Parasegetibacter sp. NRK P23: one gene and its partner. The protein of the gene in region 1 binds, or shares a complex with, the protein of each later gene. Links are inferred from orthologs where the notes say so. Each region holds a gene or a part of one and is shown on either strand. Other genes may lie near its edges.

The links. Proteins that work in one complex are often made in the same cells at the same time.
Region 2: the proteins of accC (region 1) and accD are in contact, whole or in part, in a solved structure (PDB 8UXZ), measured with the Escherichia coli proteins. The link is inferred for Parasegetibacter sp. NRK P23 from one-to-one orthologs.

The regions. Positions count from the first base shown.
Region 1 is NZ_JAMDLG010000001.1:2,870,226-2,876,706, forward strand. What follows is about bases 1,868-4,713. They hold accC (acetyl-CoA carboxylase biotin carboxylase subunit), read right to left. Parts: upstream 4,037-4,713; coding sequence 2,699-4,036; downstream 1,868-2,698. Other genes in these bases: M4J38_RS11680 (hypothetical protein), read right to left, coding at 1,868-2,072; M4J38_RS11685 (hypothetical protein), read left to right, coding at 2,195-2,641; accB (acetyl-CoA carboxylase biotin carboxyl carrier protein), read right to left, coding at 4,055-4,546. Also shown: M4J38_RS11670 (hypothetical protein), read right to left, coding at 1-288; M4J38_RS11675 (hypothetical protein), read left to right, coding at 411-1,025; more of M4J38_RS11680, read right to left, coding at 1,215-1,867; efp (elongation factor P), read right to left, coding at 4,819-5,385; M4J38_RS11705 (TonB-dependent receptor plug domain-containing protein), read right to left, coding at 5,476-6,481. UniProt on the Escherichia coli protein: This protein is a component of the acetyl coenzyme A carboxylase complex; first, biotin carboxylase catalyzes the carboxylation of the carrier protein and then the transcarboxylase transfers the carboxyl group to form malonyl-CoA.
Region 2 is NZ_JAMDLG010000001.1:2,071,296-2,074,178, forward strand. What follows is about bases 1-2,798. They hold accD (acetyl-CoA carboxylase, carboxyltransferase subunit beta), read left to right. Parts: upstream 1-845; coding sequence 846-1,751; downstream 1,752-2,798. Other genes in these bases: M4J38_RS08370 (protein-L-isoaspartate(D-aspartate) O-methyltransferase), read right to left, coding at 1-22; M4J38_RS08375 (deoxynucleoside kinase), read left to right, coding at 136-768; smpB (SsrA-binding protein SmpB), read left to right, coding at 1,757-2,191; M4J38_RS08390 (hypothetical protein), read left to right, coding at 2,323-2,798. Outside these bases: more of M4J38_RS08390, read left to right, coding at 2,799-2,883.

The DNA.
Region 1 (6,481 bases):
TGTGATCTGCTGCAGCGTAGCAGCAGGTATGTCCAAGCCCACCGCTAATGAAGCTTTGGTATCTCCGGTCAGCATCTTTCCCGCAAAGCCACCTTTTGTGGAAGTTGTTTTCAGGTTGTACAACTGGAAGTTGACCGAAAAACCGGCGATGTACACGTCTTTGGAAGGAAATTTTCTGGGGCCATAAGTTCCCCGTTGTTCTTTCGGAGCAAATTCACCCAGGGTTTGGGCAGCGGCGGTTGACAAAAGCATAAAAAATCCGCAAACAATAGTAAGTCCCGTTTTCATAATGTTGAATAATTGTTTCGATGCAATATTAACCACCCGTAAACGGCTGTGGAATAGGGCAGATGCCCCATTTTGACCACCGGTACATTTTATTACTTTTGAAAAAAGACAGGTGATGCCACATGAAAAAAATCCTTCGGAAAGAAACAGGTACAGGCATAACGGTATGGAGTGATTTTACCGTGATGCTTGCACTGACCGGACTGTCGGTGTACAATGGCCAGGCAACGGTATTCTATATAATCTATCTTTTCTGGTGGAACGAACTGATCGTTAAAGCTGTTAACAGGATTTTTAAATGGCGCCGTAACCGGGAAGCGCAATACACGGTATCGGCTGCGGCCGCATCATCCGGGCCGCTGATGGCGATTTACTGGATATTCATTGTGGTTATTTTCGGCTTTGTGGCAAGTTGGGAAGATAAAACGGCCATACAAACCAATTTCTCGGTGTTGTTTTTCAGAAATGTATATTTCAACCTGAATATCCTGTTCATACTTGTGACGGCCTGCCTTCATACATTAGAAAATGATAGACAGCTCACCGCCAACCCCTCCCCGGGTGTTACAGCCAACATGATTGTACTGCATGTTTCCATTATACTCGGCGCGTTCGTATTTTTTATGGTCGTAAAAGGGTTTCCCGATGTTTTCAGGCCGGAAAACAGTTGGAGCGCCGTATTGATGATTACCCCATTTCTGCTGCTCCGGTTCCTGGTGCATTGGTTTTCCCGGTAATGCTTCGTTTCCGGTGAACGCTATACAAGTACCCGCGTGAGGGATTGCAACGGAAAGCCCGCAACCGCCGCCGCAGAAAATGAACTGCTTCCTATACCTGGGTTTCGTTGCGGCCGGCGGGAGGACTTGCAGTGGAAAGCCCGGCCCGACGAAGGAGGGACACGCCCGTAAAATAATTGCTGAATAAACTTATTGCCTGGGCACCTTCCATTTCCAGAGGCTTTGGGCGAAACCCTGAAACGCCTCGTTGGTAAAGTAAAAATTGTTGCGGAAACGACACATCCCTTCCAGTTGCCCGCATTGCAATAAGGTGCCAATCTGGAAACTGTCTACTTTACCCTTCAGTAAATCCCTGCCATTTGTGGCCACGCGGTACATGTATCGTGCGCCGAAAGGCACCGACGTGAGCAACCACAGGTGTTGTGTAGTGGAGTCGTACCAGGCGTCCGTTACACGGCCCTTCAGCAGGAGCTGGTCCGCATACTTCGCGGTGTAATACTGGCCGGGCCTGGCGGGAAGGATGAACAACCTGGTGGTATCCGTTTCTTTTGTAAAAAGGTGCAACTGCCCATTGAGGCAAACCATGGCTTCCGCATCCAGTTTCATGCGCCCTTCCCTCCGTTCCGGGTATTCGAAGCTAATAGTATCGGCCATGACTGTTTTTGCACCGGCATCGGACAGGGCGGCTTTGGAGACGATATAAATCTTCTTCCGGATGCGCCGTTGCAGGTTATCACCGGTATCGCCGATATAAAAATATTGATCGTCCTGCGCAAGACATTCCCAATCGGCATTGTAAGCGTTCTTCACCCAAACGGACCGCAGGATGGCGCCTGTGGCGGTATCTATCTTGAAGAGAAAGGGTGTATTGTCGCTATCATTGTGGGTCCAGAAACCACCGTCCCAATACACCAGGGAAGAACTTTCCTTCAGCACATCGGGGAGGCGATTCACGAACGTAACCGCCGCTGGCTTCACAGGCTGTTGCTGCGCTTGAATACCTGTGAGCAGCAGGCAAAATAATATGGTCAGTCTGATTTTACGCACTTATAAATTTACCAAATAGAGGAATTGCTTAATAGTCTTTGCAAATCGTTAACAAGGAATGTATGGTACCGCGTTAAACTTTTGGCCCCGAGCCCTTTCTATTCTTACATAAAACGAATACAATGAAAAAAATATGCTTCCTCGCGGCCATAGGTTTTGCCGCTGTATTTACCGCCAGCGCACAGTCCAAAGCCGATTCCGTAAAGATTACAAAACGTGCAGAAGTAAAGAAAGAGTGGAAACAGGAGAACGGCGATAAGGTGAAAGCGAAGAAAATGGACCTGAAAGAAGAACTGGGGCTTACGGATGCCCAGGGGCAGGAAGTGAAAAAGCTGAACCAGGAATATGGAGAAAAAATGAAAGCGGTGCGCCAGAACACGACGCTGAGTGAAGACCAGAAAAAAGAGCAGTTGAAAAGTATGAACGCGGAGCGCAACGCCAAACTGAAAACCATTGTGGGGGACGAGAAATACGTGGAGATGGAGCAGAAGAGAAAAGAGATGCGTAAGGAAGCCGGAGAGAAAATGAAGGAGCGTAAAGGGAAGAAAGCAACCGGCGCAGGAAAATAGACTGGGTTTGTTTCGTCATAGCAAAAGCCCCGCCATTCGTTGGCGGGGCTTGTTGTATTAAACCATTTTGAATGTTTCGAGGAACTTGGTGGTGAAGTTGCCTTTCCGGAAATCTTCGTTCTGCATGAGTTGCAGGTGGAAGGGGATGGTGGTCTTCACGCCTTCGATCACATATTCACTGAGCGCGCGGTACATCGTATTGATGGCCTCGTCGCGGGTACGTGCCACGGTGATCAGTTTCCCGATCATGGAATCGTAATACGGGGGTATCACGTAACCGGCATACACGTGAGAGTCAACCCGCACGCCATGCCCGCCGGGCGTATGGAGTACGGTGATTTTCCCGGGAGACGGGCGGAAATCGTTGTAGGGATCTTCGGCGTTGATACGGCATTCGATGGCGTGCATCTGCGGCTCGTAGTTCAGTCCTGATATCTTCTCTCCCATCGCGATTTTGATCTGTTCCTTGATGAGGTCGAAGTTGATCACTTCTTCCGTAACGCAGTGTTCCACCTGGATACGGGTATTCATTTCCATGAAGTAGAAGTTGCGGTGCTTGTCTACCAGGAACTCGATGGTACCCACACCTTCGTAGTTGATGGCAGAGGCTGCTTTAATAGCGGCTTCCCCCATTTTCTGGCGCAGTTCGGGCGTCATAAAAGGCGAAGGAGATTCTTCCACTAGCTTCTGGTGACGGCGCTGGATGGAGCAATCGCGTTCGCTGAGGTGGCACACGGTACCGTAGCGGTCGCCTGCCACCTGGATCTCGATGTGGCGGGGTTCTTCCACGAATTTCTCCATGTACACGCCATCGTTCTTGAAAGAAGCGGCGGCTTCTGTTTTAGCGGTGGTGTAGGCGCGTTCCATTTCACTTTCCTGCCATACCACGCGCATGCCCTTTCCTCCGCCACCCGCGGTGGCTTTGAGGATGACGGGATAGCCCATTTCGTTGCCGAGCTTAACGGCTTCTTCCAGGCTGCCCAGCAGCCCTTCGCTTCCGGGGATAACGGGAACACCGGCTTTAATCATAGTTTCCTTGGCGGTGATTTTATCGCCCATGGAATTGATCTGGGAAGGTGTTGGTCCGATGAATTTAATATTGTGTTCGCCGCATATTTCCGCGAAGCGGGCGTTTTCGGCGAGGAAACCATATCCGGGGTGCACCGCGTCGGCATTGGTGATTTCGGCGGCGGCCATGATATGGGGGATGTTGAGGTAGGAATCCGCGCTTTGTGGGCGGCCGATGCACACGGCTTCGTCCGCGAACTTCACGTGTAAACTGTCTTTATCGGCAGTAGAGTAAACCGCGACCGTTTTGATGCCCATTTCCCGGCAGGTCCTTATCACACGAAGAGCAATCTCACCGCGGTTCGCAATCAGTACTTTCTTAAACATAGTAATTGAATGTTGAGGTTAGGCTGGTTCAACCAGGAACAGTGGCTGGTCGTATTCTACGGGGGAAGCGTCGTCCACCAGTATTTTTACGATACGGCCTTTCACTTCGCTTTCAATTTCGTTGAAAAGCTTCATGGCTTCGATGATGCACACCACTTTACCGGCCGCCACTTCGTCGCCAACCTGAACGAAAGAGGGTTTATCGGGTGATGGACTGCGGTAGAAAGTTCCGATCATCGGGCTCTTGATGGTGAGCAGGTTGTCGGCCTTGGGTTCCGCCGCAACAGGGGCAGCGGGGGCGCCGGCCTGGGGAGCAGGTGCGGCAGGTGCCGGAGCGGGAGCCTGGGCAACAGGCGCGGCGTACATGGCCTGTGGCGCGGCGATCATCTGTTGAACGGGTTCTTCTTTCTGTTTGATGGTTATTTTGAATTCCTGCTGCTCGATGGTCAGTTCACCGATGTTGGACTTGTTGACAATTTTGATCAACTCCTGAATTTGTTTAAAATCCATGGGGTTCAATTTAGGTTGTTTGATTGAAAATATAACGGGCGGCTAAATTAGGGAAAACACCATTCAAAACGTCAAAACCGGTTGAAAATGGTCATTTTTTTATGAAAACCGGGTAAAAACGGGGTAAAATTCTTCTTTTCACGCAAAGAACGCTAAGAAGCAAGGACGCAAGGAGCGGTTGTTCTTTGGGGCCATTTTATTGTTTAAGAACTGGCGCATCGTTTGCGGTAAAAACCAACGGCGTCGCTCCAAGCGACGCCGTTGGTAAAATATTATTCTTTCACGCGTTCCACGTATTCACCGGTTTTGGTGTTCACGCGGATCAGCTCACCTTCGTTCACGAACAGGGGCACCATAACGGTAGCGCCTGTTTCAACGGTGGCTGGTTTGAGGGTGCGGGTTGCGGTATCACCTTTCATTCCGGGTTCGGAGTAGGTGACCAGCAGCACAATTTTATCGGGGAGTTCCACGCTCATGGGGAGGTCGGTATCGGTGTTGATCATCACGAACACTTCCTGGCCATCTTTCAGGAACTGGGGGGCGTCCACCATGTCTTCGTTCAGTACGATCTGTTCGAAGGTTTCGTTGTCCATGAAGTTGTAACCGGAATCGTCTTTATAAAGGAACTGGTAGTTCTTCTTTTCAACACGCACGGGGAAAATGGTATCACCGCTGTTCCAGGTATGTTCGATGGTGCGGGCGTTGTCCACCCCTTTCAGTTTTGCCCAAACTTTCGCGGCGGCGCGGGCAGTTTTGTTCTGACCGAATTCCACCACTGAATACAGGTTATTGTCCAGTTTAAGGATCATTCCCCTGCTGATGTCTGCTGTAGTTGCCATATAGTGAAAAATGATTTGGGGGCAAAGGTAAGGGTTTTCGTTCCTTCCCCATGCCCCCGGGCAATTCAATTTTTCAGGTGTAAAACCTTATTATTTTGATTTGATGATGATGACGCCATTTTTGCCTTTGTCGCCGTATTGGGCTGTGGCGGACTCATTTTTCAGTACACTTATGGAGTCGATGGTATTGGGATCCACCTTCAGCGCCTGGAAATCTTTTACTGTATATTCTTTTCCATTGTAGATCACAAGTGCGTTAACGGGTTGGCCGCCATTGTTCAATATTATATTTTCAGGGTCAGGTTGAGTTGTTTTTTTGTAGCCTTCAACCACGATAACCTTTTCTTTTCCGGTAGCGGCCGGTGTTGTTTTCTTATACCCTTCTACTACCACTTCTTCTTTCGCTTGGTTTTTGGCATCCACAACCGCAATACCCTTTTTTGTGCCATAGCCTACCACAACGACTTCCTTAATCTTTTTCGTAGTGATGAGGATAACGCCGTTTTTTGCTCTTTCTCCATAAATAGCTACGGCGGAAGCATCTTTCAAAATGCTGATCGATTCTATTTCGTTAGGGTCAATTGCATCTAATTTATAATCGTCTTTCATCACAACACCATCAATTACGAACAAAGGTTTTTTGGTAGTATCGCTCGCGCCGCGTACCATTATTTTGGTTGTGCCCAGGTGATTGGTTTTCCCCTGGCTCTCCAACACTTTGTTCTGATCAAGACTGGCATCTACCCTGTTGTCGTAACTGAATGTTTCGTTCAGCGTTCTATTGCTCACCTTGATGTTCTTTACTTCGCCTTTCAGCTTCGGCGCACCTGTATCACCGCTTACTTTGGGCGGAGCGGGTGGCGCTGGCATTTTTCTCATTTCCACAGGTGGCGGTGGTGGTGGTGGCGGTGGTGTATACTTTCCATACTTTTTTGTGAACGCTTCTTTTTGTGTGGCATTGGAAAAATCATACACCTCTTTCTTACCATTTTTTAGGGTAACAATAACTTCCCCATCCGGCGATTTCATGGAGACATACTTCACTTGCGGATTTCTCCTGAAGAAATCCGAAAAGGGATCTTCTCCGGAAAACTCA
Region 2 (2,883 bases), 800 kb from region 1 along the record:
AATCGTCGAGTGTTGGTTTCATCTATGTTGCTGAATTAGAAGCAGTGCTGTTCGCTTTAGGAAGAATGTGCAGCGCAAAGGTAGAAAAAGTTTGAGGGAGTACTTTCACCCGCCTTATATTTGCCAACTACGCGCATGAAATACAATTTTGTTACCATCGAAGGCAATATAGGAGCAGGGAAAACCACGCTTTCCCACCTGCTCGCAAAAAAGTTTCAGGCCCGCCTGGTATTAGAGGAATTCGCGGACAACCCTTTCCTGCCGAGGTTCTATGAGAATCCACAGCAATATGCCTTTCCCCTTGAGTTGTTCTTTATGGCGGAACGGTACAAGCAACTGAAGGAAATGGTGCACAGCAAGGATCTGTTCAATACCATTACCATATCGGATTACCTGTTCACCAAATGCCTGTTGTTCGCGAAGGTGAACCTCCCGGAAGAAGAATACCGGCTTTACCAGAAGCTGTTCGAGATCATCCACCAGCAGATCATTCAACCCGATTTACTGATTTACCTGCATGCCCCGGTCAAAAAACTGAAAGAGAACATCCGGAAAAGGAACAGGCCCTACGAACAGGGTATCCAGGACGAATACCTGTTCAGCTTACAGGAAACGTACACGCATTATATCAAGCAACACAACATCAAAACGATATTCATCGACTGCAGCAATGCAGATTTCCTGGGCAACGAAAAACACCTCCAGGTGGTGCTGGACGCACTGGAAAAGGACCTGGATCACGGGCAGCATTATTTTACATTGCCCTGATTTTCACAAAATTCCCTATCTTGCCCCCTGTTTTGAATAAAATTTTTGAATCGCCGAAGTAACTGAAAAAACTGAGCATGACACACGAAGACGATTTTGAATCCAGTCTGGCCGGAGATGCCGGGCAGCCCGACCAAAAAGCGAGCTGGTTTAAAAGGATCAAAAAGGGCATTCTTACTTCTACTTCAGAAAAAAAAGAGACCCCCGAAGGGCTTTGGAGCAAATGCCCCGAATGTAATTATATATGTACGGCCAACGAATTGAAAGAGAATGTATATGTATGCCCCAAATGCAACCACCACCACCGGGTGGGCAGTACGGAATACTATGATTTCCTGTTCGATAATGGCGAATACACTGAATTATTCGGCAACATCCTTTCAAAAGACAAGCTCGGTTTCGTGGACCTGAAGCCTTATAAGAAAAGGCTGGAGGACATCTGGGCCAAAACCGACCTGAAAGACTCCATGCGCGTGGCCACCGGTAAAATGGAGGGCGAAGATATTGTGATCGCCTGTATGGATTTCGAATTCATCGGCGGCTCACTGGGTTCCGTAATGGGAGAAAAATTCGCCCGTGCGGTGGATTACGCCATCCAGCACAAAATGCCTTATATGGTGATTTCCAAATCAGGCGGCGCCAGGATGATGGAAAGCGCCTTCTCCCTGATGCAACTGGCCAAGACCTCCGGAAAACTTTCACAGCTTTCCGATGCAGGACTTCCTTATATCTCCTTGCTCACCGATCCCACTTTCGGCGGTATCTCCGCTTCCTTTGGGATGCTGGGCGATATCAACATTGCGGAACCAGGGGCGCTCATCGGCTTCGCGGGTCCCAGGGTAATTAAAGAAACCATCAAAAAGGACCTTCCACCCGGATTCCAACGCAGTGAATTCCTCCTGGAACACGGGTTCCTCGATTTTATTGTAGACAGAAAAGAAATGAGGCAGAAGCTGGCGCAGATGATCCGGCATTTTAAATAGAACCAGTGGCAGACATCAGGAACAAATCGGCTCGCTTTGAATTCTTCATCGACGATACTTACACAGCGGGCATGGTACTTACGGGCACGGAAGTGAAATCGTTGCGGGCGGGAAAAGCCAGCTTCAACGACTCGTTCTGTATTATCCATAAAGGCGAATTGTTCCTGAAGAGCTTCCACATCTCTCCTTATGCCTTCGGCACCTACAATAACCACGATCCCCTTCGCGACCGGAAACTGCTCCTCAATAAAAAGGAACTCCGGAAAATCGAAAGTAAACTCAAAGAGAAAGGGTATACCGTTGTGCCCCTCAGGGTTTTCTTTAACGAGAAAGGGTTTGTGAAAATCGAAATAGGTTTGGGTAAAGGAAAGAAACTCCACGACAAACGGGAATCCATTAAAGAACGGGACACGGAACGCGAATTAAGGAGGTATAAATAATTTTGGATGATATATTTTGAATGATGGTTTGCAGCTTTGCCTGAATCCACGTTCAAAATTCTAATTCATCATTTAACATGCTTCTCTGGCCCCTTTTTTGCGCATTCCCCTACAATTCATAACTTTCCCGTATGCACAAAATCACCCTTTTAACTTTATTCTCCTTCCTTTATACTATTTCTTTCGCTCAAACCGTAACCGGCAGTTGGTATGGAAAAGCTTCGGTGCGCCTGGGTAGTGATGGCAGTAATAACTATTTAACTGAATTGCAGATACGCCAGAAAGGCGATGAAGTGGAAGGCGTACTCGGTTACTACTTTCGCGACCAGTACCAGAGCATGTTTGTGCGCGGAAAGTACGATAGCAAAACAAGGGAAATGGTGATCAGGAACATCCCGATGATGTATTTCCGTTCCACCGCCAGTTTCACCATCGATTGCTTCATGAACCTGAGCCTGGTGCTCAACAGTTCTCAGGTGGGAAAAAGTTTGAAAGGACATTTCTTCAGCCTGGAAGAATACAAGAACACCTGTGGAGACCTCTTCGTCAGCTTCACCTTAGATCCAACGGATTATAGTCACGACAGTACATTTAAAGCGGGCTTTTCCACCACCAAAGTTTGGCGCCCTCAAGTGGAAGACGTTGTTATCTCGTCCAATCCCATTAAAAAAGATTCCATTAAAGTGGTGACT